4 regions of the Micromonospora sp. NPDC049201 genome follow, and region 4 is predicted to be linked to each of the others. Evidence: riboswitches for the same ligand, from Rfam matches in the RefSeq annotation. Region 4 holds a riboswitch; each other region holds the start of a gene.
What was found. Region 4 has a riboswitch for cyclic di-AMP ahead of ACZ6O5_RS16510 (C39 family peptidase). Riboswitches for the same ligand answer to the same signal wherever they lie in the genome.

Region 1 (7,220 bases), on a different contig from region 4:
CGTCGTGGCCGGTCGCGTGCGGGCACGGCCGGCCGCCCGGTCGTGGTCAACGCTCGGGGGTGGCGTCGGTGGCCGCCGGTTCGGCGGCGAAGAGGTCGAGCAACGCCCCGACCTGCTGGTCGGCCTCGGCGGGGTGCCGGAAGCGGCCGTTCGGGTTGATCGTGTACTCGTTGCGCCTACCCACCCGGGTGCGGTGCAGGTAGCCGCCGGCCTCCAGGTCGGCGACGATCGCCTGGGCCGCCCGCTCGGTGACGCCCACCTCGTCCGCCACGTCCCGCAGCCGCGCCGTGGGGTTGCGCGCGATGGCCAGCAGCACGTGCCCGTGGTTGGTGAGGAAGGTCCAGTGCCGGCGGCTCCCGTCCTCGCCTGGTGTGGTCGCCATGGTGGTCATCGTATGGCGTGGCGGGCGACTGCCCGGACCCGGAGCAGGTCGAGTCATAACGCATGAAACGCGTATCACGAAATCTTGACGTGCCATCGGTCTCGTGTGACGGTGGGTCGCGAGGCCGACACCGCCGACCGCCGGCCTGGTCGTTCCGCCCGAGGACGAGGTGAGCAGCGATGATCCCGAGCACTCCCGACGAGGCACTCGCCGAACTGCGGGCCGGTAACCACCGGTTCGTCACCGGCGTGCCGCAGCATCCGAACCAGGACGCCGGGCACCGGGCCGCGGTCGCCGAGGGCCAGCACCCGTTCGCGGTGATCGTCGGCTGCTCCGACTCCCGGCTCGCCGCCGAGATCATCTTCGACCGCGGTCTCGGCGACCTCTTCGTGGTGCGTACCGCCGGGCACACCGCCGGCCCCGAGGTGCTCGGCAGCGTCGAGTACGCGGTGACCGTGCTCGGCACGCCGCTCGTGGTGGTGCTCGGCCACGACTCGTGCGGCGCGGTCCAGGCGGCCCGCGAGGCGGTCCGCACCGGCTCCGCGCCGGCCGGGCACCTGGGCGCGGTGGTGGACGCCGTCTCGCCCAGCCTGCTCCGGGCCGCCCGGCAGGAGGTCACGGACCTCGACGGCATCATCGACATCCACATCGCGCAGACCGTGGAGACGCTGCTGGCCCGCTCGACGGTGCTCGCCGAGCGGGTGGCCGCCGGAGCGTGCGCGGTGGCCGGCATGTCGTACCGGCTCAGTGGCGGCGAGGTGCGGACGGTGGCGCAGTCCTCGGCCCCGGTGCCCGCGCCGGCCGCACCGGTGGACCCGGCGCTCGCCGGCTGACCACCCCCCGGACACACGGAAGGGGCCGCCCGGAGGCGGCCCCTTCTCGCGTACGCGTCAGAGCAGTGACATGTGCACGTGGTCGGTGTGGTTCGAGGGGCCGCTGTAGGAACTCCAGCCGGTCGCCGGGAACCAGATCTGCCGGTTCCAGATCACGTAGTAGATGCCCAACCGGTCGGCGTTACGGATGAGGAAGGCGGCCACCTCGTTGCCGTACCGGCGGGTGTCGTTGTTGTGCCACGGCGAGAAGCCGCTGTTCTGCAACGACCAGTCGCACGCCTTGCCCTTGGGGTGCTCCCACGGCCCGCCGGGGCGGTAGCAGCCCACGAAGCGGTTGAAGCCGGCGCGCTTGACCTCCTTGTACGCGTGCAGCGTGCGCGGCGTGACGCAGCCGGAGGTGGTCGGGTCGTTCTCGCTGCACGACTCGGACTTCCACCCGCCGTCGGCGGTGCGGCCGGGGCCGATCTTGGCAACCGGCGAGGTGGCCGAGACCAGGCCGCCGGTGAAGTCCAGCCCGCCGACCAGCTTCAGCGCCTTCTGCGCCTCGACCTTCTCGCGGGCCATCGCGTTCGTCTGCTTCTCCTGCTCGCGCACCTCGGCGTCGAGCGCGATCTTGGCCTGCTCGGCGCGCGTCTTCACCGCGTTGATGGCGGCGAGCCGCTGCCCGTTGAACAGGTTGAGTTCGTCCAGGGCGCTGGCCCGGCGGACGAACGAGTCGGGCGAGTCGCTCTCCAGCAGCATCGCCATCGCACCGACCCGACCGGTGCGGTAGGACTGCGCGGCGATCTCGGTGACCTGCGGGCTGAGCGCGTCGAGCTCGTTCTGCGCCGCCTTCACCTCGAGCGCGAGCTTGAGCTGCCGCTTGCGCGACGTGTCCAGCTTGGACTTGGCCTGGAGATAGGCCCGGTTGGCGGCGGTGACGGCCTCGCTGATCAGCGGTGGGTCGTCGTCCTCCGAGTGCCCCGAGGGGTTGGGGGCGGCGGTGTGCGGGGCTGCCGACGCCGGGGTTGGCCCGACCAGCACGGCGAGCGCGGCGAGCACGGCCACCACGGGTGTCAAGCAGCGGCGCAGGGGTGCCGTCACAGTGTTCCCTTCCGTCGGCCGCCGACCGGGTTAGCTGACGGGTTCGGGACGGAAGCGGCCCCTACCGCTGACGCGGATTCACCCCATGTACCTGGTTCCCCGGCTCGCCCGGAGGCGATTGGGCGGCGGCACCGCAGGCGCGGGTGCGCGCCTTCGGCGGTGACCGGCAGCGAGGTTACCCGAGATGTCGACCGGGGATCTACGCCCGGAAGCCGACCAATCGCGAGAATTCGACATTGCCCAGCGTGACCAGCATCGCGTTTCTCGCCCGCCGTCACGCTGCGGAGTGTCACCATGCGACATCCGTACTTCCCCGGCGGCCGGGCCACCGTTCGGCCGGCGTTCCGCCGAGCGCCTCCAGCGCCTCGCCGCGGGCCGCCGGGGGCCGGTCCGGCGGTGGTGACGACGCCCCGGCCGCCGGCCCGCGCCGTCCGGCGGTGGCCACGACCGCGGCCAGCGCGGTGGTGAGCGGTACGGCGGCGATCAGACCGAGCGTCGCCACCGCGCTGCGGACGATCTCCTGGGCCAGGAACTCGCTGGTGAGGATCTCGCTCACCGGCCGGGAGTCGGCCACCAGCAGGAGCAGCAGCGGCAGCGAGGCGCCCGCGTACGCCAGCACGATGGTGTTGACAGTGGACGCGATGTGCGCCCGGCCCACCCGGGTGGCCGCCCGGTAGAGCTGCCGCCGGGACAGGTCGGGGTTGGCGTGCGCCAGCTCGGTGACGGTGGCCGCCTGGGTGACCGTGACGTCGTCCAACACGCCCAGCGAGCCGATGATGATGCCGGCCAGCAGCAGCCCGTGCAGGTCCACGCCGCCCTGGAACATGGAGAGCGTGGTGGCGTCCTCGCTGCCGAAGCCGGTCAGGTGGGTGGCGGCGGTGGCGAGCGTGCCCAGCACGCCGGTGACCACCAGGCTGCCGAGCGTGCCGAGCACCGCCACCGACGTCTGCGCGCTGATCCCGTGGGTCAGGTAGAGCACCACGAACATGATCAGCGCGGCGCCGACGATCGCCACCGGCAGCGGGGACCGGCCGGCGCCGATTCCGGGCAGCACGAAGCCGAGCAGGATGGCGAAGCTCGCCACCAGGCCACCCAACGCGGCCAGCCCGCGCCAGCGCCCGAACGCCACGATCGCGGCGGCGAAGAGCGCCACCAGCCAGATCAACGGCGTGGCGCGCTGGTGCTCGGCGATGTTGTACGCCTTCACCGACGGGTCGGCCGGGTCGGTCAGCTCGACCAGGATCACCTCGTCGCCGACCTCGACGCGCGGCGCCCCGGGCCCGGCCGGGATCGGCGTCTCGACCTGCCGGCCGGCGTCCGGGCCCTGCTCCGCGGCGACCGTCACGGTGCCGCACCGGCCGCCGCCACCCTCGGGGGCCTCCGGGGTCGGTGGGCAGGGCTCGGTCACCACCCGGGTCACCGTGCCGTGGTGGCGTGGCACGTTCTCGGCTTCGGCCGGCTCCGGGCCGCCGCCCCGGGGCCAGAGCACCAGCGCCGCGAGCACGGTGAGCACGAAGAGCGGCACCACGGTCGCGAGCAGGAGCCGGCGTACGCCCGGCGGCGCGGCGGGGGCGGGACGGGTGTGGTCGGCGCCCACGGCGGCTCTCCCTACGGGTCGCGGCGCACCGGTTCACCGGCCCGGTCGTCCACCCGGCCGGCGCGGACGCGTCCTGCCACGCCCGGGCTCGCCGCCCGGGTCATGGTAGCCACCCCACCTGCGCGATCTTGCAGTTGCGGCCCCGGCAAACGGCGCGAACAGGGCGCTTCGAGGGCCGCAACTGCAAGATCGGCGGGGCGGGGGCGGGGAGGGGCGGGGCGGGGGCGGGGAGGGGCGGGGTGGGGCGGGGTGGGGTGGGGAGGGGGTCAGCCGCGTTTCATGAGGCGGCCTACGGCGGCCATCATCTCGGTTGCCATCTCGTCGGCTCGGCCCTCGGCGGCGCCCTCGTGCATGCAGTGTCGGGCGTGGCCGTCGAGCAGGCCCAGCGCGACCTTGTCCAGCGCGGCCTGGATGGCGGAGATCTGGGTCAGCACATCGATGCAGTAACGGTCGTCCTCGACCATCTTCTCGATGCCCCGGACCTGCCCCTCGATGCGGCGGAGCCGCGCGAGCAGTTGGTCCTTGCTGGCGGTGTAGCCCCGGACCGGGGTGGACGGCGTGGTCATGCGTCGAGGATACCGTACCCCTCGGGGGTATGATACCGTACGACTCGTACCCCCAGGGGGTATCGGATCGGAGGGCGAGATGGACACCACCTACCAGGTGCGGGGCATGACCTGCGGGCACTGCGTCAACGCGGTCAGCACCGAGCTGAGCGCGCTGCCGGGCGTCACCGACGTCCAGGTCGACCTGGACGCCGGCCGGGTCACCGTCACCAGCCGGGAACCACTGGACGCGGACGCCGTGCGCGCCGCCGTCGACGAGGCCGGCTACGACCTCGCCGGGGCGTGACGGGTCCGCGGACCCGCAGAACCGAGGAGGCACCATGAACACGGCGACGAAGCTGAGTGGCTTCGCGCTCGGCCTCGCGGCGGTGTTCGCCGGGGCGTACGGGATCGGTCACGTGGCCGGTCCCGCCGCCCCGGCCGCCGAGACCCGGCACGACACCACCGACACCGACCACGCAGCCGCCGGCCACGGCGACGGGAGCACCGGCGGCGCGCACCTGCCCGGCGGCCTGCTGGTCTCCGAGCGGGGCTACACGCTCCAGCCGGTGACCGCCCCGGCCGGCGAGTTCGCGTTCCGGATCACCGGCCCGGACGGCGCACCGGTCACCCGCTACGAGGTGGCGCACGACAGGCGCATGCACCTGATCGTCGCCCGCCGCGACCTGTCCGGCTTCCGGCACGTGCACCCGGAGCTGGCCGCCGACGGCACCTGGCGGGTCGCCTCGCCGCTCGCCGGGCCCGGCGTCTGGCGGGCGTTCGCCGACTTCACGCCGACCGGCGGCGAACCGCTGACGCTCGGCGTCGACGTCACCGTCCCCGGCCCGCTGGCCGCCCGGCCGCTGCCGGCGCCGGCCACCACCGCCACGGTCGACGGCTACACGGTCACGCTCACCGGCACGCCGGAGCCGGGCCGCACCAGCCGGCTCACGCTCACCGTCAGCCGGGCCGGTCGCCCGGTCACCGACCTCCAGCCCTACCTCGGCGCGTACGGGCACCTGGTGGCGCTGCGCCAGGGCGACCTGGCCTACCTGCACGTGCACCCGGAAGGCACGCCCGACGACGGGCGCACGCCCGCCGGGCCGGCGGTCACGTTCGCGGCCGAGGTGCCGTCCGCCGGGGCGTACCGTCTCTACCTGGACTTCCGCCACGGCGACGCGGTGCACACCGCCGAGTTCACCGTCCTGGCCGGCGATCAGCCCACGCCGGCATCCACCACCGCACCGACCCCGGACGCCGGACACGGCACGCCGGGGCACGGGCACAGTTGACCGGGGAGGTGTCGCGATGACCACCACGGGAAAGACGCTGCCGACCGCGCCGAACCTGATCGAACTCGCGATCGGCGGCATGACCTGCGCGTCCTGCGCCGCCCGGATCGAGAAGAAGCTCAACCGGATGGACGGCGTCGAGGCCACGGTGAACTACGCCACCGAGAAGGCCACCGTCCGGTACGCCGACGACATCGCGCCGGCCGACCTGATCGCCACCGTGGAGAAGACCGGCTACACGGCCGAGGTGCCGCCGCCCGCCCGCGCCGGGGAGGGCACGGCCGCCGAGCCGGTCGACGAGCTGCGGGTGGCGCGTACCCGGCTGTGGGTGTCCGCCGTGCTGACGCTGCCGGTGATCGTGCTGGCGATGGTGCCGGCCTGGCAGTTCGACTACTGGCAGTGGGCCTCGCTCACGCTGGCCGCGCCGGTGGTGGTCTGGGGCGGGCTGCCGTTCCACCGGGCCGCGCTGGTCAACCTGCGGCACGGCGCGGCGACCATGGACACGCTGGTCTCGCTCGGCACGCTGGCCGCGTTCGGCTGGTCGCTCTGGGCGCTCTTCCTCGGCGACGCCGGGATGCCCGGGATGACGCACCCGTTCCGGTTCGACATCACCCGCGGCGACGGCGCCGGCAACATCTACCTGGAGGCCGCCGCCGGGGTGACCGTCTTCATCCTGGCCGGGCGCTACTTCGAGGCGCGGGCCAAGCGCACCGCCGGCTCCGCGCTGCGGGCCCTGCTGGAGCTGGGCGCGAAGGACGTGGCCGTGCTGCGCGGCGGGTCGGAGGTCCGGATCCCGGTCGACCAGCTCGCGGTCGCCGACCGGTTCGTGGTCCGGCCCGGCGAGAAGATCGCCACCGACGGCGTGGTCGAGGAGGGCACCTCGGCGGTCGACGCCAGCATGCTCACCGGCGAGTCGGTGCCGGTCGAGGTCGGGCCGGGCGACGCCGTGGTGGGCGCCACCGTCAACGCCGGCGGCCGGCTGGTGGTCCGGGCCACCCGGATCGGCGGCGACACCCAGCTCGCCCAGATGGCCCGGCTGGTGGAACAGGCGCAGACCGGCAAGGCGGCGGTGCAGCGCCTCGCCGACCGGATCTCCGGCGTGTTCGTGCCGATCGTGATCGCCCTGGCCGCCGGCACGCTGGGCTGGTGGCTCGGCACCGGCGCCGGGCCGACCGCCGCGTTCACCGCCGCCGTGGCCGTGCTGATCATCGCGTGCCCGTGCGCGCTCGGCCTGGCCACCCCGACCGCGCTGCTGGTCGGCACCGGGCGCGGCGCGCAGCTCGGCGTGCTGATCAAGGGACCGGAGGTGCTGGAGTCCACCCGCCGGGTGGACACCGTGGTGCTGGACAAGACCGGCACCGTCACCACCGGCCGGATGACGCTGGCCGAGGTGCTGCCCGCCGACGGCGAGGACGCCGGCGAACTGCTCCGGCTGGCCGGCGCGCTGGAGGCGGCCTCCGAGCACCCGATCGCGCGGGCGGTCGCCGA
Region 2 (7,220 bases), on a different contig from region 4:
CCGGCGAGACTGTCGTCCTCACCAGGGCCTCGATCGTGGAGCGGGTGACGGGAATCGAACCCGCACTGTCAGCTTGGGAAGCTGATGTTCTGCCATTGAACTACACCCGCGAGCGGCACCACTGTACCTGAGGTCACCACCCCCGTGCACCCAGGTACCCCCGCCACGCGGGCCCAGCCGAGTTGATCAACGAATGTTGCATGCCGGCAACATATGGCCGTTCTCAAATCCCTCGATGGGATGTAACGTCTGCCACACGTTTCCGGCTCGGCGTGACACACCCCCTGCCACGCCGTCAGAAAGAGGTGGGCCCATGGGACTCCGTCCCAACCTGCTGACCCGGCGTACCGCCGGTGTCGCGACGTCGACCCTCGCGCTGCTGCTCAGCACCGCCGCCGTCGGCGTCGTCCCCGCTGCTTCGGCCTTCTCGGCCGCCCCGGCCGGCGTGTGCGCCGAGCCGGCCGACGCCCACGCCGACGCCCGTGTCGCCAAGGGCGGCCACGCCAAGCTCGACCCGAACCACCTGACCGCCAAGCAGGTTCGCGACCGCGAGGCCGACCTCGCCGCCGCGCAGCGCGAGCGGGCCAACTTCCGGACCGGCGCCGTCGCCCCGCTGGCGACCGTGACCATCCCGGTCGTCGTGCACGTCATCCAGGAGAACAGCACCCGCGCCGGCGGCAACATCCCGGACTCGCTGATCACCCAGCAGATCAGCGTGCTCAACCAGGCGTACGCGGGCTCGACCGGCGGCGCGGCCACCGCGTTCAGCTTCCAGCTCACGAAGATCAACCGGGTGACCAACGCGTCGTGGTACCCGATCGTGCAGGGCTCCTCGGCGGAGCGGTCGATGAAGACCTCGCTGCGCACGGGCGGCAAGAACACGCTGAACATGTACCTCGGTGAGCTCAGCGACGGCCTGCTGGGCTGGGCGACCTTCCCGAAGCGGACGCTGGACAAGATGGACGGCGTGGTCGTGCTCGGCGAGTCGCTGCCCGGCGGCACCGCGACCAACTACAACCAGGGCGACACCGGCACCCACGAGATCGGCCACTGGCTGAACCTCTACCACACCTTCCAGGGCGGCTGCTCGGGCTCGGGTGACAGCGTCTCCGACACCCCGGCCGAGGCCTCCCCGGCGTACGAGTGCCCGACCGGTCGGGACACCTGCTCCACGACCGGCAAGGACCCGATCACCAACTTCATGGACTACACGTACGACTCCTGCATGTACCAGTTCACCGCCGGCCAGGCGAGCCGCATGCTGACCGCGTGGAACGCCTACCGCGCGGCCTGATCGCCACCGCACCACGTACCGGTGCCGGCCCCGTCTGCGGACGGGGCCGGCACCGTCGTTTTTCCGGGCCCGGTCAGGCGGCCGGCCGGCGGGTGTCGAAGCCGTGCCGACCACGGCGGCCGTCCGGGACGAGCGCGTCACGCCGGGCCGCGACCAGGGGTGGCGACACCGGAGTGGCGGACGCGGGTGCGACCTCCCCCGGGTCGAGCCAGAGCCGCATCTCCGGGCGGCCGGCACCGATCTGGGTGACCGGGTCCCGGCGGGTCAGCATCGCCACGTCGACGGAGAACTCGAACAGGCGCCAGTCACCCTGCGGCGCCGCCCGGCCGATCCGGGTCAGCCGGTCCACCGTCGCCGGATCGGTCACCGGCCGGGCCCGACCGGCCAGGTAGGCCTCGTCGTCGCTCTCCTCCGGCGGGAAGGAGTGCAGCGCGTAACGGCCGTCGCGTTCGAGGTCGCGGCGCTTCGGCGAGTCGATGACGAAGCACCAGAGGCCGTCGTCGGTGATCAGCGGTGAGACCGGGTGCACCCGTGGGCCACCGTCGGCGCGGACCGTGGCGAGATAGCCGAAGCCCGGCCCGTACTGCTGCATCAGAAGGCGGATCTCGGCCGCGAGTCGGGGTTCGTCGGCGGCGAATTCGGACCAGGAAGCCATGCCGACAGTCTATCGAACACGTGTACGAAGAAGTAGTCCGACACGCTGTTCACCACCGTCTGTCGCTAGAGTGTTCCGATGCTGCTCTCCGACCGCGACCTGGTCTCCGAGATCAAGGCGGGCACGCTCGCGCTGGAGCCCTTCGAGCCCACGCTGGTGCAGCCATCCAGCATCGACGTACGCCTGGACCGGCTGTTCCGGGTCTTCAACAACCATCTCTACACGCACATCGACCCGTCGGTGCAGCAGGACGACCTGACGTCGATGGTGGAGGTCCCCGAGGGGGAGCCGTTCGTGCTGCACCCGGGCGAGTTCGTGCTCGCCTCCACGCTCGAGGTGATCTCGCTGGGCGAGGAGTTGGCCGGCCGACTGGAGGGCAAGTCGTCGCTGGGGCGGCTCGGTCTGCTCACCCACTCCACGGCCGGCTTCATCGACCCGGGCTTCTCCGGCCACGTCACGCTGGAGCTGTCCAACGTGGCGAATCTGCCGATCACGCTCTGGCCGGGCATGAAGATCGGCCAGCTCTGCATCTTCCGGCTCTCGTCGCCGGCCGAGCACCCGTACGGCTCGGCCGTCTACGGCTCGCGCTACCAGGGTCAGCGCGGCCCGACGCCGAGCCGGTCCTGGCAGAGCTGGCGCACCTGGCCGACCCGCTGACGCCGAGTTTGGTTGTTAGGAGGGGCCCCTGTTATGCGGAATGCGTTAACAGGGGGCCCCTCCTTACACCTCAGCCGGGGCGGCCGTAGCTGTTGATGTCGCCGTCGTCGACGCGCTTCATGGTGATGGGCTTGCCGGACTGGGAGGCGTGCACGACCCAGCCGTCCCCGACGTACATGCCCACGTGGTGCAGGTCGCCGTAGTAGAAGACCAGGTCACCGGCGCGCAGCTCGGCGCGGCTGACCCGCCTCGTCACGTCGTGCTGCTGGCGGGCGTTGTGCGGCAGCGAGACCCCGGCCTTCGCCCAGGCGGCCATGGTCAGGCCCGAGCAGTCGAAGTGGTCCGGGCCGGCCGCGCCCCACACGTAGATCTTGCCGATCTGGGCGCAGGCGAACTTGACCGCCACCCCGGCCGCGCCGCCCGGGTATCCGGCGGGACAGGGAGCCGGGCGCAGCGGGCCGCCGCCACCGTTGCCGTACACCTTGAGCCGTAGCTTCTGGAGCTTGGCGATCTCGGCGTCGATCTGCTTCTTCTTCGCCGCGAGCTGCGCCTCGGTGCGACTCAGGTCGGCGACCATCGCGTCCAGCGGCTTCTTCTTCGCCGCCAGCTCGTCGCGCAGCGCGGCGATGTCGCGGACCTGCTCCTGCTGGTGGTGCGCGAAGCGGTCGAGCATTTCCAGGCCGGCGACCAGCTCACTCGGCGAACGGCTGCCCAGCAGCGCGTTGACGGTGGAGAGGTTGTCGCCCTTGTACGCGTCGGCGGCGAGCCCGCCGACCTGGCCGAGCGCGGCGTCCACCCGGGCCTGGAGCGGGGCGATCTGCTTGCCGAGCGCGTCGGCCTGCTTGCGGCGCACCGCGAGCTGCCCGCGGACGGCGTTGACCTGTTCGATGACGGGTTCGAGCTTGTTCCAGTCGCGGTCGATCTGGGCCTCGATCTCGGCGACCGAGGGTTCCGCGTGCGCCGCCGTCGCGCCACCGGTCAGGACGACCGCGGCGCCGACCAGGGCGGCAAGTGTGGTGGTGAAGCGGGACCAGCGGAAACGCGGCACGACGGCGGACCGGTCGACCGACCGGCTCGACGTCGGCCGCGGGGCATGGTGGGCCACCGGGCGTCCGTACTCCTTCTGCCTGACCGCCTACCGGGTTAGCTGACGGGTTCGGGCGGGAAGGGAAGCGCCCTACCGCAGTGGCTGCGGATTCACCCCAGGAACCTGGGTCCCCGGTTCGCCCGTGGGCGACTCGGCGGTGTCGGGCCGTCACCGACCGGGTTGGACGGTGAAGATGCGGCCGACGATTGACCAGAGTAAAGATTCCCGTTACCAATCCGCAACCCGAACGACCGTGACACTCCGTACCTGATACGGCGGGCGAACGCGAATGGAGATTTTCTTCGCATCGGATTGCCTCCTGGAAAGGTATTGACCCCACGGGGGGCTGGCGTGAGGGTGGGAACGCAGTGACCCCCATCCCTGTCCAGGAGGTTCGATGCACCTCTCAGCCCCGCCGTCGAGCAGACGGATCCTGCTCGCCGCCGCCGTGGCGACGGCCACCGCGCTGGCCACCACCGGCCCGGTGAGCGCCGCGCCGCAGGCGGCCCAGCCCACCGGCGACCGCCAGCAGCAGTACGCTGCCGCGGCGGCCGAGTACGGCGTACCGCAGAACGTGCTGCTCGGTGTCTCCTACCTGGAGTCGAGGTGGGACACCCACCCGGGCCAGCCCAGCACCAGCGGCGGCTACGGCCCGATGCACCTGACCGACGCCGCGCACATCCTGGCCACGCCGGGCAGCGCGCACGTCGACGAGGACGAGGACCCGCGCGGCGACGACAGCCGCCCGCTTCGGCTTGACCCGGCCACCGCCGCCGCGCCGACCCGGGAGACGCCGCTGCCGACCGCCTCGCTCCAGACGCTCGACGCCGCCGCCACGCTCACCGGGCTGGACGCGCAGACCCTGCGCACCGACCCGGCGGCGAACATCCGCGGTGGCGCGGCGCTGCTGGCGTCGTACCAGAAGGCACTGGGTGGGCCGGTCGGCGCCGGCAGCGACGTCGCGGCCTGGTACGGCGCGGTGGCCCGCTACTCCGGCGCGGACACGTCCGACGCGGCGGCGGCCTTCGCCGACGAGGTCTACGACCAGCTCGGCCAGGGCGCGGCCCGGACCACCGATGACGGGCAACGGGTCACGCTGGCCGCCACCGCCGCGCAGCCGGACCGGGCCGGACTGGCCCGGCTCGGGCTGCGCCACGCCGCGCGGCCGGACGGGCTGGAGTGCCCGGTGCGGCTGGCCTGCGAGTGGATTCCCGCCCCCTACGAGCAGCTCAGCGCCGACCCGGGCGACTACGGCAACCACGACCTGGGCGACCGGCCGAAGCAGCAGAAGATCGAATACATCGTCATCCACGACACCGAGGGCTACTTCGCCCCCAGCGTCGACCTGGTGAAACGTGCCGACTACCTGGGCTGGCACTACACGCTGCGGTCGGTGGACGGCTACGTCGCGCAGCACATCAAGGCCAAGGACGTCGGCTGGCACGCCGGCAACTGGTACGTCAACGCCAAGTCCATCGGCCTGGAGCACGAGGGCTTCGCCGGGCAGGGCACCTGGTACACCGAGGCGATGTACCGCAGCTCGGCCAAGCTGGTCCGCTACCTGGCGCAGAAGTTCGGCATCCCGATGGACCGGCAGCACATCATCGGCCACGACAACGTGCCCGGCATCACCGCCGCGAACGTGCGGGGCATGCACTGGGACCCGGGCCCCTACTGGGACTGGTCGCACTACTTCGACCTGATGAAGGCGCCGTTCCGGACCACCGGCACGTCGCGTACCGGGCTGGTCACCATCGACCCGGACTTCGCCACCAACCGGCCCGCGTTCGTCGGCTGCAACCAGCAGCCGCCGGGCGTCCCGACGCCCACCCCGCCGGCCGAGACCTGCCCGTCGCGCGGCTCCTCGGCGGTGGTGCTGCGGACCGCGCCGAGCGCGGACGCCCCACTGGTCAACGACCTCGGGCTGCGCCCGGACGGCACGCCGGACACGATGTACATCTCCGACCACGGCGCCCGCGCCTCCGCCGGCCAGACGTACGCGGTGGCCGGCCGCGAGGGCGACTGGACCGCGATCTGGTACCTCGGCCAGAAGGCGTGGTTCCACAACCCGGCCGCCGCGCCCACCGCGAAGTGGGCCACCGGCTTCGTGGTGACGCCGCGCCCCGGCAAGGCCACCATCCCGGTGTACGGCCGCGCCTACCCGGAGCAGGCCGCCTACCCGGAGACGATTCCGTACCAGGCCATCTCCCCGCTCCAGTACACGTTCGCGGCCGGCCAGCGGTACGCGGTGGGCGGTGTGCTGCCGGGCGAGTACTACCGGGCGGTCTCCTACGACGGCTCCGCCCCCGGTGACCGCACCGTGGTCCGTGGCGAGAACCGCTACGTGCAGGTCCAGTTCGGCCACCGGATCATGTTCGTGAACCTCGACGACGTGCTGATCCTGCCGTCGCCGCTCGGCGCGCCGCGCTGAGCCGACCCGTCGATGCGAGAAGGCCCCCGGTCCTGCCTGGACCGGGGGCCTTCTGCCGGGAACGGGTGCGGTCAGCTGACCCGGACGAAGCCGGCGAGCGGCTGGGTGCTGATGCTCGACACCTGCACCGGTTTGCCCGTGCGGGGCGCGTGCACCATCATCCCGTCGCCGAGATAGAGCCCGACGTGATGCAGGTCGCTGCCGAAGAAGACCAGATCACCGGGTCTGGCCTCGGATCGGGAAACCTTGCGGCCCTCGTTCCACTGCGCGCCGGTGAAGTGGGTGAGCGAGATGCCGGCCGCCTTGTAGGCGTACTGCGTCAGGCCCGAGCAGTCGAACGAGTTCGGCCCGGTGGCGCCCCACACGTACGGGTCGCCGACCTGGGCGCACGCCGTCTTGATCGCGGTACGCGCGGCGCTGCTCACCACGCCGTCGATGGAGGGGCAGCCGGCCGGCCGGATCGAGGTAACCGGCAGCATCCCGGTCAACCGTTTGATCTCGGAGTCGATCTGCTTCTTCTGCGAGGCGAGTTGGGCCTCCTGCCTGACCTCGGTGGCGATCAACGCGTCCAGCTTCTGCTTCTGCGCGTTGTACTTGTCGCGGGCGGCGAGCACGCCGGCGATCTGCCGGCGCTGGTCGTCGGCGATCCGGTCGAGCATGACCAGCTGCTCGGCCAGCGTGCCCGGCTTGGTGCTCACCAGCAGCGCGCCCATCTCCTGCGACGGACCGCGCATGTAGTAGCGGGAGGCGATGTCACCGACCTTGTTCATCGCCAGCGTCGAGGCCAGCTCCAGCGGCACCATCTTGTCCTGGAGGTCCGCGGACTTCTTCTTGTTGACCTTGAGCTGGGCGCGGACCTTGTTGTACTGCTCGATCGTGGGCTCGAGCTTCTCCCACTGCTTGTCGATCTGCGCGTCGATCTCGTCCACCGAGGGCGCCGCGTGCGCCGGGGCCGCCAGCATCCCGGCGCCGACCGCGACGGCCGCGACCAGGATGAGGAGACGGCGTACCACCCGGTGGACCCCGGCCGACCGGCCGGAGGGAGCGCTCGGGACGTGACGTTGGGGGGGCATGGTTGCCACCGGCACGGACTCCT
Region 3 (7,220 bases), on a different contig from region 4:
CCGGATCTGGGAGTTCACCAGCTATCCCAACCGGAGCAAGAAGTACACGATGGACGTCAGCTCGGTGCCGTGGCTGACGTTCGGCACCAATCCGGCGCCGCCGGAGGAGACCCCGAAACTGGGCTGGATGAACGAGTCGCTGGAGATCGACCCGTTCGACAGCGACCGGATGATGTACGGCACCGGCGCGACGATCTACGGCACCACCGGCCTGACGAAGTGGGACACCGGCGGCACGTTCACCATCACGCCGATGGTGAAGGGGCTGGAGGAGACCGCCGTGCTCGACCTGGTCAGCCCGCCGTCGGGCGCGCCGCTGATCAGCGGCCTCGGCGACATCGGCGGTTTCCGTCACACCGACCTCGCGGCGGTGCCGCCGATGATGTTCACCCAGCCGGGCTTCACCAGCACCACCAGCCTCGACTACGCGGAGACCAAGCCGGCGGTCATGGTCCGGGCCGGTAACTTCACCGACGCCGACCGCCCCAACGACAGCCACGTGGCGTTCTCCACCGACGGCGGTGCGAACTGGTTCCAGGGCACCGAGCCCGGCGGGATCAACAACGGTGGCACGGTGGCCGCGTCCGCCGACGGCAGCCAGTTCGTCTGGTCGCCCGGCGACGCCGGCCAGCAGGTGGTCCGTTCGGTCGGCTTCGGCAACTCGTGGACCGCCGCCACCGGCATCCCGGCCAACGCCGTCGTCGAGTCCGACCGGGTCAACCCGAACAAGTTCTACGGTGTCAGCGCCGGGAAGTTCTACGTCAGCACCAACGGCGGGGCGGCGTTCACCGCCACCGCGGCGACCGGCCTGCCCACCACCGGTGTCAAGTTCAAGGCGCTACCCGGCGTCGAGGGCGACGTCTGGCTGGCCGGCGAGGGTGGCCTCTGGCACTCCACCAACTCCGGCGCGAGCTTCACCAAGGTCACCGGCGTGTCCACGGCGGTGAACGTCGGCTTCGGCAAGGCGGCGCCCGGGAAGACGTACCCGGCGTTGTTCACCGTCGGCACGGTGGACGGCACGCACGGGGTCCACCGTTCCGACGACGCGGGCGCGACCTGGGTCCGGATCAACGACGACCAGCACCAGTACGGCAACGCGGGCGAGGCGCTCACCGGCGACCCGCGCGTCTGGGGCCGGGTCTACCTGGGCACCAACGGCCGGGGCATCCTGGTCGCGGACCGTCTCGGCGGCACGCCCACGCCCACGCCGACGTCGGCGAGCCCCACCCCGACCGGGCCGTCGCCCACCCCGACGAGCCCGTCGCCGTCGCCGACCAGTCCGACCCCGACGCCGACGGGCCCGTCTCCGACGCCGACGTCACCGACCCCGACGCCGACCGGACGCGGCTGCGCCGCCACCTACGCGGTGACGAACTCCTGGCCCGGCGGCTTCCAGGGCGAGGTGACGGTACGCAACTCCGGCACCACGCCGACCGCCGGCTGGACGCTGACCTGGACCTATCCGGACGGTCAGCGGATCGCCCAGCTCTGGAGCGGGACGTACACCCAGACCGGCTCGGCGGTCACGGTGACCGACGCCGGCTGGAACGGCAACCTCGGCGTCGGCGCGTCGACCACCGTCGGCTTCACCGGCACCGCCCCCAACGGCAACCGGACACCGACCGTCTCCTGCGCCGCGCGCTGACGGGTTCCGCGGGCGGCACCACGAGATGACCATGAGGTTGACGAACTGGGCAGCGCTCCTCCGCCCGTCACCCTCATGATCACCGGAGCCCGCTGACGCGACGGTGGCCGTCCCCCTCGTCGGGGACGGCCACCGTCGTCGTGTGCGGGTGCGGTCAGCCGTCCAGGCCGGCGGGGGAGTTGGGGCGGTCGACGTCGACGAACTCGATCTCGTCGGCGGCACGCTCCCGGCTGCCGGCGGCGCGGGCGGCGGTGCCGGCGGCCCAGCCGATCGCCGCGCCGGCCAGGGCCGCCGCGATCAGCAGCGTCCACGGCAGCGCGGGCCGCCGGCCGGCGAGCGCCTCGAAGGCGAGGCCGGCCCGGCGGCGCGCCTCGTCGGCGGCGGAGCCGACCAGGTCGGTGGCCTCGTCGGCCAGGCCGGAGGAGCTGCGGCGCGCGACGCGGGTGGCGTCCCGCACGCTGTCACCGGCGGTGCCGACCGCGTCGAGCAGGTGCTGCCAGGCCTGGTCCGCGACCCGCTCGGGCTTGCTACGGCGGTCCAACAGGTTGGATCCGAACATCGTTCTACCTCCTCGGGTGCCGAAGCCCGGCGGCCACGTCGGACTCCGGTGGTCATCCGGCGCGTCACGGTTCACTTCCCCGGGCAGTGCCCCGCCCGCTCCCGCGCCAAACCCCGCCCGCTCGGTCAGTCGAGCGGCGGGGAAACGGACGGGGTGGGCGGAATCACCCGTACGCGCCGGGGACCGGGTGTCCCGGTGGGATGCGCGGGCCCGCTACCCTGGGTCGGCGGATCGGCCGACCCGGTCCGGTCGTTCGGCCGGTCACTGGTCCGCGTCGAAGGGGAAATCGGAACCCGGAGGTGCGGTTTGGGCTCACCCAGGTGTGCCCAGTCCGCGAATTGCTCATCCCGGGGGGTGGCGACCGGGGCCGTTGGAGGAATACTCTCGGTCGCGGCCCGCGTACTGATGAGGCGCCCGTTGGGGCGAGTGGAGGTGCTCGCGTGAGCCTGTCGATCGTGAAATCGGTGCGTCCGGGTGGTGTCGTCCAGATCGCGCCCCGTGGGGAGATCGACGTCGACACCGCGTACGAGGTGCGGGAAGCGATCGCCGAGGTGCTGGCCAAGGCGCGTCCCGTCCGGATCGAGCTGAACATGCGGCTCGTCACGTTCATCGACTCGGTCGGCATCAGCGCCATGGTCGCCGGCTTCCAGACCTGCGAGGTCAGCGGCGTCAAGCTCGTGGTCACCGAGCCGAGCCGGTTCGTGCACCGGCAGCTCTGGGTGACCGGCCTGCTCGGTCTCTTCGGCGCGCCGGAGCCCTGGTTCGCCGACGAGGCTCCCGAGGTGCTCCCCGGCGCCTGAGCGCCACCCGCCCGCGCACCGATCCTGCGTCCGGCCCCTCGCCGGCCGGGGGACCTTCGACCCGTTGCCAGGCCGGCCCCGGTACGGGACGATCGTCCGGACCCACGACGGCGAGGGGGACCGGTTGCAGAGCAGCGACAGCTTCAGCTACACCGTGCAGGCCCGGTGCAGCCGGGCGGACGCGGTGGCCCTGCTCGGCGACCTGAGCCGGCAGGGCGAGCTGCATCCGCTGATCGTGCGGGTCCGGCAGTTGCCGCCCCGGCCGGGCGCGCTGGCCAGCTTCGCGATCACCGACCGGCTGGAGCTCGGTCCCCTGCACTTCCCGGTCACCTACCAGGCGGACGTGCTGGTCGCCACCGAGGACGAGGTGGTCACCGTCGCCCGGCAGCAGCCGGCGACGACGGTGCGTAACCACACCCGGCTGCGCGACGAGCCCGACGGCGTGGTGCGGATCGACGTGGAGATCACGCTCACCGCGCCGGCGCCGCTGTTCGGTTACGCGTTCCGCCAGGCACGGGCCGCTCACCTGGGCCTCGCCGCCCGCCTCGGCGCGACGCTGGAGGGCCGGCCCGCCTGATCCGCCCCCACGGCTTCCAGACGGACAGCACGGTGGCGATCAGCAGCAGCGTGGTGGAGACGGCCGGCGGCACCACCAGGTCGACCCGCAGGTGCGCGTCGGCTGCCCCGGCGAGCGCGCCGAGGTGCCGGATCCGGGGGGTCAGCAGGAGCAGCACCAGGCCGAGCATGACGGTGGTGAGCGCGAACTTCACCAGCACCCATCGCCAGCGCAGCAGGCCCCACGGAGTGAGCAGGGCACTGGCGGTCCCGATCAGCCAGACCGCCACGCTCAGCGGTGCGAACAGCCAGGTGACCAGCAGCGCCGCCGCCGGGTAGACCACGTCGGGGTCGGCGCCCCGCAGCCCGGCGACGCCGAGCGCGAGCAGCGTCAGGTCGGTGCCGAGCCAGCCCAGCGAGGTGGCCAGGTGCGCGGTGAGCAGCGCCTTGCGGCCGGCGGGGGAGAGTCGTCTCATGTCCCGATCGTCGCCCCGTCGCGCGGCCCACGTCGTGGGCCGCGCGACGACACCCGGTGTACGTCGTGGGGCGTAGTGCTCAGTAGACCGACAGGTGCACGTGGTTGGTGTGGTCGCTGGACGGGTCGCCGTTGCCCCCGCTGTACGACTTCCAGCCGCTGCTGGGCAGCCAGATCTGCTTGAACCAGATCACGTAGAGCACGGCGAGCGGGTCGGCGTTGCGCACGAAGTACGCGGCCAGGTTGTTGCCGTACGTCCGGTCGCCGCCGCTGGCCACGCCGCCGAAGCCGCTCTTCTGGGCCGCGAAGTCGCAGGCCCGACCCTTCGGGTGCTCGCCGGAGCCGCTGGGCCGGTGGCAGGAGACGTACCGGGTGAAGCCGGCGGCCTGGGCCTGTTGCAGCGCGTGCAGCGTACGCGGGGTGATGCAGCCGCTGGCCGGCGTCGGGTCGTTGACGCTGCACGACTCGGCCGGCCAGGAGCCGTCGGAGTTGCGCTTGGCCGGCTTCGCGTTCGCGGTGGAGGTGCCCCGGATCCCGCCGCTGCCGCCGCCGCTGCTGGCGGACGGCCGGTTGTTGGCCTCCTCCAGCGCCTGCTCGGCCTGCTCCTTGCGCTTGGCCATCACCGTGACCTGCTTGCGTTGCTCGCGGACCTCGCCGTCGAGCGCGGTACGGGTGCGGATCGCCTCGTCGCGGGTGGTGATCAGCTCGCGCAGCGTCCGGTCCTCGTGCGCGGCGACCGTCTCCAGGGCGGCGGCCCGGTCCATGAAGCCTTCCGGGCTGGTGCTGCCGAGCAGCGCCGCGGCGGTGCCCATCCGGCCGGTGCGGTACGCCACCTCGGCGATCTCACCGACCTTGGCGTTGCGCTCGGTCAGTTCCGCGTCGATCGTCACGAGTCGTTCGTTGAGCTGCTTCTGCCGGGTCACCGACCGGTTCAGCGCGGCCCTGGCCTCCAGCCAGCCCTTGCTGGCGGCGTCGAGCTTGGCGCGCAGCGCCGGCGTGCCGCCCTCGTCGTCGTCCCCGGGCGCGGCGGCGAGCCGGCCGGTCGGGGGTGCCGCCGAGGCGGGGGAGACCGGTGCCGTCACGAGGCCGAGGGTCAGCATCGCGACGAGCAGGGCCGCCATCCGGGCGGCCGTTCGTCGTACAGGTGCCACTGGGGGCATTCACGTGTCCTTCCGTCAACCGCCGACCGGGTTAGCTGACGGGTTCGGGACGGAAGATCCCTACCGCTGACGCGGATGCACCCCACGTACGTGGTTCCCCGGCTCGCCCCGCGGGCGATTAGGCGACGGCCGCTCCGTCGGCGCCGGATGACGCCTGCGGGTCGGCCGCGACCGAGCCTACCGGCGTTGCCCGGAGCCGGCTCCGCCACCCGGAGCCGAATACCGGGCAAAACCGGCATAAGTCAACAATAGCCACTCGAATTTAAGTCTGTCCTAACTACCAGCCGGTTGGGCCGCAGGCGCCGGCGGACGCTCCGGGTTCGATCTGCAACGTGGCGTGATCGATCGAGAAGTCCTCGTGCAGCGCGGCCCGGGCGGCGGCCAGCACGGTGGCGACCTCCGCGCCCGGATCGGTGGTCAGGTGTGCCGAGGCCACGTCCATGCCGGAGGTGAGCGTCCAGACGTGCAGGTCGTGCACCTCCGCCACGCCGGGCACGGCGGTCAGCCGGTCGTGCACGGCGGTCACTTGGAGGTGTTCCGGCGCGGCCTGCACCAGGATGCGCACCGCGGCCCGGCCGAGCCGCCAGGTGCGCGGCAGGATGAACAGGCCGATCGCCACCGCGACCAGCGGGTCGGCCCACCACCAGTCGGTGACCGCGATGACCAGCGCGGCGCCGATCACCCCGAGCGAGCCGAGCAGGTCGCCCAGCACCTCCAGGTACGCGCCGCGCAGGTTGATGCTCTCCTGGGCGCCGGAGCGCAGCAGCGCGAACGCGGCGATGTTGGCGAGCAGGCCGAGCACGGCCACCACCAGCATCGGTCCGGCGAGCACCTCCGGCGGCTCACCGAACCGGCGTACCGCCTCGATCAGGACGTAGACCGCGACGGCGCCGAGCAGCACCGCGTTGGCCAGCGCGGCGAGCACCTCCAGCCGGTAGAGCCCGAACGTGCGTTGCGGGTCGGTCCGGGCGCGTCGGGTGGCGGTGATCGCCGCGAGCGCCATGCCGATGCCGAGCACGTCGGTGAACATGTGGCCGGCGTCGGAGAGCAGCGCGAGCGAGCCGGTCGTGACAGCGGCCACCGCCTCGACCACCATCAGCACGGCGAGCAGCGCGAACGCCGCCCAGAGCCGACCGGAGTGCCGGTGCGCCGCGTTGGCCACCGCAGCGCTGTGGTCATGACCTGCGCCCACGCACCCACCCTCCCGCCCCGAATCCCGGACGGGCCCAATCTATGCTCACATCGCTATGTGTGCAAGTGACTGTGGCGTCAGCCCACCGGATCGAGCGTGGTCAGGCGCTGGGTGGCCCGGGACAGCGCGACGTAGAGCGTGCGGACACCCGAACCCGGGTCGGCCCGGATCTCGCTCGGCGCGACCAACACCACTCCGTCGTACTCCATGCCCTTGGCCTGGAGGCTGGTGACCACCTGGAGCCGGCCCGCGTCGAGGTCGCCCAGCCAACCGGCCACCTCGTCCCGGCGCGGCACCGGCGTGATCACGCCGACCGTGCCCTCCACCTCGGCCAGCAGCGCCCGGACCGCCTCGACCGTGGCCGCCGGCAGCTCGGCCGCGGCCACCGTCCGCTCCACTGGCGGCACGCCTGTGGAACGCACCGCGACGGGCAGCGCCAGATCCGGATACCGCCGACGGATCTCCGCCGCCGCCACGGCGAAGATCTCCGCCGAGTTGCGGTAGTTGGTGGTCAGCTCGAAGCGACGCCGGGGCCGCCGCCCCAGCGCCTGGTCACGGGCCCGGTCCAGCTCCTGCGGATCGCCGGTCCAGGCGGTCTGCGCCGGATCGCCGACCACCGTCCAGGACGCCAGCCGGCCGCGCCGCCCGACCATCCGCCACTGCATCGGCGAGACGTCCTGCGACTCGTCCACCACCACGTGGGCGAAGTCGCGGTAGTCCACCGGGCGCTCCCGGGCGGCGGCCCGGGCCGCGCGCTGCCGATCGGCGTACGTGCTCAGCTCGCGCACGCCGCCGGCCAACTGGTACGGGTCCCGCTTCGGCTTCGCCCGCCGC
Region 4 (7,220 bases):
TTACACACAGTTCCGGCCGCCGCGTCGAGGCCCCCGCCCCGCGAGCAGCCAAGACTTTCTTGTGCGCCTGACGGTGCCCGCACCCCCGGTGCGTTGACCCCCGAATGGAGCCCTCGCCATGAACACGATGCTGCGTAAGAGTGTGCTGGGTATTGCTGGTCTGGCTTTCACCGGTGGTGTTTGCCGGTCCGATCGCCGGTCACGTCGAGTCCGCGCACGCCGCCACCGCCAGCAAGCCGATCGCGGTCGCGAGTGTGCAGGGTGAGCAGTCCACGATCAGCCTCAACGACGAGCAGACGGCCAACGTCAAGGCGATCATCGCGGCGACGAAGAAGGCCGGGCTGCCGGAGCGGGCGGCGGTGGTCTCGATCGCGACGGCGTTGCAGGAGTCGAAGCTGGAGAACCTGGGCCACCTCGGCGACCGTAACGACCACGACTCGCTGGGTCTGTTCCAGCAGCGTCCGTCCTCGGGTTGGGGCACGCCGGAGCAGATCACCGACCCCGAGTACTCGACACTTGCGTTCCTGAAGGGGCTGAAGCAGGTCGACGGCTGGCAGGACATGCCGGTGACCAAGGCCGCCCAGACGGTGCAGGTGTCGGCCTACCCGGACGCGTACGCCCAGTGGGAGAAGCAGGCCACCGACCTGGTCAACAAGCACTGGAACAGCTAAGACGCCACGAAGGCCGGCACCCCGGACAGGGGTGCCGGCCTTCGACGCGTACTGCTCAGGCGGAGTAGCCGCGCGTGGCCATCCAGTTCGCCAGGTCGATGGTGCTGATCCAGTACGCCGGCAGCGACGGGTCGGCCGAGTCGGCGATCCGTACGGTCCGGCCGTCGTTCTGGTAGCCGACCACGGCGATGTAGTGGCCGCCCGGGAACGAGTGCCAGCCGCCGTTGGTGTCGGTGGTGTCCCCGACGACGTTCGAGACCACCGCCCGGCCGTTGCGGACCGCGTTGACCACGTCGGCCTGGAGCCGGTCGATCTGCGCCTTGGTGGCCGTGCCGGGGATCATACGGGTCCGGTACGGGTCGCCCTTGACCTGCTGATTGAGCACCCGGGTGGTGTCCTCGGCCGAGTTGGTGCCCATCTCGGTGGTACCGAGCGCGACGGCGAGCGTGTCCTGGCTGCGCTCGATGCCGGTGGCACTGAGCGCGTTCCGCACCGCGGCCGGGCCGCAGTAGTAGTAGGTGGTCTGCGCCTGGTAGTCGTAGTCGAGCACCTTGCTCGACGGCGGCTTCGGCGTGGCCTTGCGGGTGGTGTCCGGGTCGGCGACCTTCGCCGACGGCGAGGCCGTGAGCGAGGCGCTGGGCGAGCGGCGCGGCGACGCGCTCGGCGAGGCGCTGGGCGACGCGCTCGGCGACGGGACGGCGATGCGCGCCTCGCTGCGGCTGGCGGTGTCGCCGAGGCGGGAGCCGAGTTCCGCCACCGCGGCGGTGTTCTCCTGCCGGGTCGGCGCGTCGTCGGTGGCGGTCAGCGCGGCGCCGGTGCCGCCGGCCAGCACGAGGGCCGCCGCCGAACCGGCGATGATCTGGTACGGACGCTCGGTCGCGAGGCGACGCAGGTGGCGCTTCAGGTGGTACTTCACGGGTTTCCTCCACGGGGTGGGCGGCACGCGCCGACCCCGCGCGTGGAGGAACTCACACGCGCTGGCGGGCGGGACGGCCGCGGGAAGTCGCCCGGATGCCGGGCGGGACGGGGTCGGAAGCGCGTCGCGTCAGGCGAGCGCCGGCACCCCGGGGCCGTGGAGGCGGGGAGACGTTCGGGGGGTGGTGGGCACGGGAATGGAACTCCTTCCGTGGCCGCCGACCGGGTTAGCTGACGGATTCGGGCGGGAAGTACGCCCTACCGCGGCCGTGGGCTCGCGGATTCACCCCGGTGTTGCGTTGGGTCCCCGGTTCGTATGCACGATTAGGCGGGTCGGCGCGGCGTCGCCATCTGCGATCGGGAACCGCACCGGACGCGCCGACACTACCGGTGGGTACACGCCCTGCCAAGCGCTCCCACCTGCGTAAACGTCTTCGACGACTACGGATTCGGAACAGCCGGTCACCGACCTCCCTCAATGGGACAAGCGGCCACGTCGGCGCCGCACGGCAGGAAGCGGACATCCGGCCGACGAAGAATCGGGCAGCGGGCGCAGCAGGGGCCATCGAGCCGGACGGCCGCCGGCGGACGGCACCGGTGACCGGCCTCACCGGTTTCGGGTAACGATTCGGTCGACGTGCTCCCCTGGGCCGCTCAGCCGACGCGGGCCGGACGCCACCGGGCCCCCCGCACCGCCGACGGGACCGGGACGCGGCTCGCCGTCGAGACGCGGGACGTGGGCACCGGCCACAGCGCCGTGGTGGCCGCGTACGCCTCGGCGGCGAGCGTCCGGGCCGCCTCGGCGGCCAGTTCGGCGTCCCGCCACGCCAGGCGTTCCCGCTCGGCGGCCGTCTCCCAGCCGGCCCGCCGCCCGTCGCGGACGGTCCGGGCCAGCACGATCTCCTGCTCGGCCGGGTGCCGCCGCGGGTCCCACCCGTTGCGGTGGGCGAGCACGTCGGCGAGCTGGCGGGCGGTCAGCTCCCCCCGCCAGTGCGCCGTCATGGCGGCGTGGTGCAGCCAGCGTTCGCGCGCCGCGTACTCGGCGGGGGTGCGGGGGGTGTGCGGGGCGGGCAGCGCGCCGGCGCCGGCCAGGCGGCGGGCGGCGGCGTCCGCCTCGTCGTAGGCCGTCCAGGCCCGGTCGGCCTCGCTCTGGGCGGCCAGCCACTGCTCGCGACGGCGACGGGCGGTCTGCGCGGCCCCGGCGGCGGCCACCGCCACCTCGTCGGCGTACCGGGCCAGGTCGGCGCGGTGGAGCGCCTCCGCGTCGACCGGTTCGGGTGCCGGCTCCCCCGCGCCGTCCCGTTCCGGTCGCGCGACCAGCACGGCGAGCAGGACGAGGGCGAGCACGGTCAGCGCCGACCAGATGGCGGCGGCCTCGGGGACGGCGGTGAGGAAATTGAGGAGAACGGTCTGCGACATGGTCGGCACCTCACGGGAGACAGTGGCGGGTAACCCCGCACGGCCGGTCGGGGGCGGGGCGCGGCCGGAGTTCGGGCGCCGCCGGGCCGCCGAGGGGGCGTTGCGGGGTGAGGTTCGGTGGGCGCGGTCACGGGCCGGGCCCGGGGCGGGTCAGCGGGCGGGCGGGGCCCGCGGGCCGGCCGGAGCCGGCGGCTGGCCGACCGGGAACGGGTGCCGCCCGGTCGGAGGCGGGACATCGCCCACCGGCTGCGGCTCGGGAACGCCGACGCGGCTCCGCTGCCGATCGAAGGCGAGGACGCCCTGCCGCTCGGCGACGGCGACGCCCTGCCGCTCGGCGACGATGACGCCCTGCCGCTCGGCGGCGGTGTCGACCTGCCGCTCGGCGACACTGCCGTTCGGCCGTTCGGCGTCGACGTCGGCCCGCAATCCGGCGACCGGGCCGGCCGCCGCGGGTGCGATCGGGGACACGCCGGTCGGCAGCGTGGCGGCGCCCAGCGAACAGGCGACGACCACGGCCAGGCTGGCCAGCATCCGTGCGACCCAGCGCGCCACCCACCACACGGGACAGGTGAGCGCAATCGGAGCCACGGGAACAAAATACCGCCGATCCGGGCACAGCGCATCGTCGCCCGGCGTGTCGCGACGCCGTTGACCAGGGTGGACCGCTCAGTCCGGCCGGCGCCGCCCGGCGTACTCGATCGACGGGTCCGGCTCCCCGGCGGACGCCGCGCCGGTGTCGTCGACGGCCGCGCGCGGTGCGGGCACGCCCGGTGCCGGCGCGGCGGCGGCCGGACCGCCGCGGGCCCGGCGCGACGGGCCGAGGCGGCGCATCATCGGCTCCTCCACCCAGCGGTGCAGCACGGCGGCGAGCGCCAGGGTGAGCAGCAGGAAGCCGAGCACCGCGAGCGGGCCCCGCCACCCGGGCAGCCCGGTCCCCCAGTCACCGGTGAGCCGCAGCACGGTCACCATGACCAACACGTGGACCAGGTAGAACGCGAACGAGACCTCACCGAGCCAGCGCATCGGCCGGGACCGCCACGGGGTCCGCCGACCCCGCACGTCGGCGTCCGCCGCCGCGGTGATGACCAGCAGGTACGCGACGGCGAGCAACGCCGCCCAGAACTCGGCCCGGATCCACAGCGCGGCGACCGCCCAGGTGGCGACGAAGGCCAGGCCGGCGGTGGTCAGCCCGGGGCCACGCCAGCGGTTGCGGCGCATCAGCTCGGCCGCCGCCGCCCCCATCCAGAACTCGAACGAGCGGGTCACCGGGAAGATCTGCGTGAACCACCACCGCTGCTCCTCGGGCACCAGGTGCTGGCCCGGCCAGAGCGCCAGGATGAGCAGCGGCGCGGCGACCAGCACGGCCCGGAGCACGCCGGTACGCGCCCGGCGCAGCCACGGCACCACCAGCGGCAGGCACAGGTAGAAGGCCAGCTCGCAGGAGAGCGACCAGCTCACGTTGTTGATGCTGTAGAAGTAGCCGTTGAGCGGGATCCACGCCTGGACCAGGAACAGGTTCCCGATCGCGGCCCACGGCAGCACCGGGTCGGCGAACCAGGCCGCCACGGCCAGCGCCGCCAGGAACGTCACCACGTGGTTCGGGTAGATCTTGGCCGCCCGGCGGCGCAGGAACGTCCACCCCGACTCGCCGTCCCGGTACGACCAGACGAGCACGAAGCCACTGAGGATGAAGAAGAACTCGACGCCGGAGAGGCCGAGGCTGAAGACCTTGCCCATCACCGCCTGCCACTGCGGCTCCGCGATGATCCGCATGGTGCCCGCGTGGAAGCCGAAGACCAGCAGGGCCCCCATCCACCGAAGCCCGGTCAGCGACGGCAGACGCGGAGCACGGGTGGTGGTCGGGGCGCTGGTCATCCCGGGCACCTTACCGGGTGGCCGGGGGCGGATTCCGGCGCGGCGACGTCCGGGCCGGTTCCGGCGGGCGGCGGATAGGATTTCCGTTCCCGCGCGGTGGGGCCCACCGGGCCCGCCGGGCCCGTACGGAAGGTGAGCAACCGGATGCACCAGCGGATCCTCCTCCGCGCCCGCAAGGGCCCGTTCGACGTCCTGACGCCCGAGGAGACCTTCGCCGGCAACTGGATCAGCGACAACACCGGCAACCTGGTCTTCAGCCACGCCGCGAACAAGCTGCTGGCCACCTCCACGGCGGAGGTCACGTCGACCCGGAAGCTCGCCGACCCGCGCGACGCCGACGAGATCAACGAACTGTACGACGTCTTCGTCATTCCGCTGGCCAACGCGTTCCGGCGCAGCTTCGTCAACCGCCTCGAACCGATGACCCGGCTGATCGAGCGGCTCCGCATCCCGGTGGTGGTCCTCGGCGTCGGCGTGCAGACGAACGTCGACGGCGACCGGGAGTACCTCCGCCAGATCGACGAGCCGGTGAGCGCGTTCTGCCGGGCGGTGCTCGACCGGTCGCACAGCATCGGGGTGCGCGGCGAGATCACCGAGAGCTACCTGCGTACGCTCGGTTTCTCCGCGGTGGAGCAGATCGGCTGCCCGTCGATGTTCCTGCACGGCGACACGTTCACGCTGGAGAAGACCCGGCCGGAGCTGACCACCGACGCCCGGATCGCGCTGACCATCTCCCCGTACGTCTCGTCGATGGCCCCGGTCGTCCGCCACCACCGGGAGCGCTACCCGAACCTGTGCTACGTGCCGCAGGACCTGCGCACGCTCGGCACGCTGCTCTACGGCGACGCGCCCGAGCACCGGGGCAAGCACAGCGAGATGCCGCTGCACACCTCGCACCCGCTCTTCGTCGAGGACAAGGTGCGGATGTTCGTCGACCCGTGGACCTGGATGGCGCACCTGTCCGGCTTCGACTTCAACTTCGGCACCCGGATCCACGGCACCATCACGGCGCTGATCGCCGGCACGCCGGGCTACCTGTTCGCGCACGACTCACGCACCCTGGAGCTGGCCCGCTACTTCGGCATCCCGCACCGGATCATGCGGGACGTGCCGGCCGACGTCGACGCCGCCGACCTCTACGCCGAGGCCGACTACACCGCGCTGACCGAGGGCCACAAGGCCCGCTTCGACACCATCACCGCGTTCCTGACCAAGCACGACCTGGGCACCTCGTTCGCCGACGGCGACAGCGCCGCGGCGTTCGACAGGCGGGTCGCGGAGACCGAGTTCCCGCCGGCCGTCCGCCCGGCCGCCGCCACCCCGCCGGCCGAGCTGCTGACCCGCATCCAGCGGCTCCACGACGAGAACCGCCGGCTCACCGACACCGTGCGCACGCTGCGCGCGCAGGGGCTGCGCGAGCGGATCAAGCAGGCCGTCCCGGACCCGGTCCGCCGGATGCTGCGACGCTGATCCGTCGTACGCCTGTTCGATCGTCGGGGTACGATCGCCTGCGTGTCCGACGTCGCGTACCAGCCCTCGATGCTCGACCTGGCCGAGCACGGGCCGACCCTCGGCCCGCTCGCGGGGCGGACCCGGCACGAGCTGAGCCGGGGCGCCTGGGTCGACCACCTGCCCGGCTGGGTGCGGGGCTCCGACGCGGTGCTCGACACGCTCCGGCACGACGTGCCGTGGCGGGCCGAGCGTCGCACCATGTACGACACCGAGGTCGACGTGCCGCGCCTGCTCTGCTGGTACGCCGGCGGCCGACCGCTGCCGCACCCGGTGCTCACCGCCGCCCGCGACGCGCTCACCCGGCACTACGCGCCCGAGCTGGGGGAACCGTTCGTCACCGCCGGTTTGTGCCTCTACCGCGACGGCCGGGACAGCGTCGCCTGGCACGGCGACACCAAGGGCCGCTCCGCGCACACCGACACCATGGTGGCGATCGTCTCGTTCGGCTCGCCCCGCCCGCTGCTGCTGCGCCCGCGCGGCGGGGGCGGCCCCGGCCTGCGTTTTCCGCTCGGCCACGGCGACCTGGTGGTGATGGGCGGCTCCTGCCAACGCACCTGGGAACACGCCGTGCCGAAGACCACCCGCCCGGTCGGGCCCCGGGTCAGCGTCCAGTTCCGCCCCGCCGGGGTGGCCTGACCCGGCCCCGTGCTAGAAACAACTCCCAGGGTCGATCACGCCCCCGTCACCCGAGACAAAGGGCGAGGCGATGACCCAGTTCCCCACGTGGGCCGTGCACGGCGACGGCCGGTCGGTACGCCCCGGCGACGTGGTCCATCCCGACGAACGGCTCTCCTGGCCGCGCACCGTCGGGGTGGGCGTGCAGCACGT

Region 1: it holds a riboswitch for cyclic di-AMP, as region 4 does, so the genes downstream of both, ACZ6O5_RS10785 (coiled-coil domain-containing protein) here and ACZ6O5_RS16510 (C39 family peptidase) in region 4, are expected to answer to the same signal.
Region 2: it holds a riboswitch for cyclic di-AMP, as region 4 does, so the genes downstream of both, ACZ6O5_RS18590 (C40 family peptidase) here and ACZ6O5_RS16510 (C39 family peptidase) in region 4, are expected to answer to the same signal.
Region 3: it holds a riboswitch for cyclic di-AMP, as region 4 does, so the genes downstream of both, ACZ6O5_RS20730 (coiled-coil domain-containing protein) here and ACZ6O5_RS16510 (C39 family peptidase) in region 4, are expected to answer to the same signal.

What each region holds. Positions count from the first base shown of each region.
Region 1 is NZ_JBVJHM010000004.1:187,553-194,772, forward strand. It holds gene ACZ6O5_RS10775 (helix-turn-helix transcriptional regulator) at 47-391, opposite strand; gene ACZ6O5_RS10780 (carbonic anhydrase) at 562-1,215, shown strand; gene ACZ6O5_RS10785 (coiled-coil domain-containing protein) at 1,273-2,298, opposite strand; cyclic di-AMP (ydaO/yuaA leader) riboswitch at 2,303-2,433, opposite strand; gene ACZ6O5_RS10790 (YibE/F family protein) at 2,588-3,895, opposite strand; gene ACZ6O5_RS10795 (metal-sensitive transcriptional regulator) at 4,162-4,461, opposite strand; gene ACZ6O5_RS10800 (heavy-metal-associated domain-containing protein) at 4,541-4,747, shown strand; gene ACZ6O5_RS10805 (hypothetical protein) at 4,782-5,732, shown strand; gene ACZ6O5_RS10810 (heavy metal translocating P-type ATPase) at 5,749-7,220, shown strand, end outside.
Region 2 is NZ_JBVJHM010000008.1:81,547-88,766, reverse strand. It holds tRNA gene ACZ6O5_RS18610 (tRNA-Gly) at 37-110, opposite strand; gene ACZ6O5_RS18605 (zinc metalloprotease) at 314-1,294, shown strand; gene ACZ6O5_RS18600 (pyridoxamine 5'-phosphate oxidase family protein) at 1,368-1,949, opposite strand; gene dcd (dCTP deaminase) at 2,028-2,606, shown strand; gene ACZ6O5_RS18590 (C40 family peptidase) at 2,677-3,711, opposite strand; cyclic di-AMP (ydaO/yuaA leader) riboswitch at 3,725-3,860, opposite strand; gene ACZ6O5_RS18585 (N-acetylmuramoyl-L-alanine amidase) at 4,091-6,124, shown strand; gene ACZ6O5_RS18580 (C40 family peptidase) at 6,196-7,206, opposite strand.
Region 3 is NZ_JBVJHM010000009.1:122,685-129,904, reverse strand. It holds gene ACZ6O5_RS20755 (cellulose binding domain-containing protein) at 1-1,645, shown strand, start outside; gene ACZ6O5_RS20750 (hypothetical protein) at 1,800-2,204, opposite strand; gene ACZ6O5_RS20745 (STAS domain-containing protein) at 2,645-3,004, shown strand; gene ACZ6O5_RS20740 (SRPBCC family protein) at 3,069-3,581, shown strand; gene ACZ6O5_RS20735 (hypothetical protein) at 3,475-4,035, opposite strand; gene ACZ6O5_RS20730 (coiled-coil domain-containing protein) at 4,115-5,194, opposite strand; cyclic di-AMP (ydaO/yuaA leader) riboswitch at 5,200-5,329, opposite strand; gene ACZ6O5_RS20725 (cation diffusion facilitator family transporter) at 5,472-6,386, opposite strand; gene ACZ6O5_RS20720 (HelD family protein) at 6,464-7,220, opposite strand, start outside.
Region 4 is NZ_JBVJHM010000007.1:87,390-94,609, reverse strand. It holds partial or broken gene ACZ6O5_RS16515 (hypothetical protein) at 119-671, shown strand; gene ACZ6O5_RS16510 (C39 family peptidase) at 727-1,587, opposite strand; cyclic di-AMP (ydaO/yuaA leader) riboswitch at 1,788-1,927, opposite strand; gene ACZ6O5_RS16505 (hypothetical protein) at 2,241-3,005, opposite strand; gene ACZ6O5_RS16500 (hypothetical protein) at 3,156-3,557, opposite strand; gene ACZ6O5_RS16495 (acyltransferase family protein) at 3,672-4,880, opposite strand; gene ACZ6O5_RS16490 (polysaccharide pyruvyl transferase family protein) at 5,025-6,350, shown strand; gene ACZ6O5_RS16485 (alpha-ketoglutarate-dependent dioxygenase AlkB) at 6,393-7,028, shown strand; gene ACZ6O5_RS16480 (uracil-xanthine permease family protein) at 7,099-7,220, shown strand, end outside.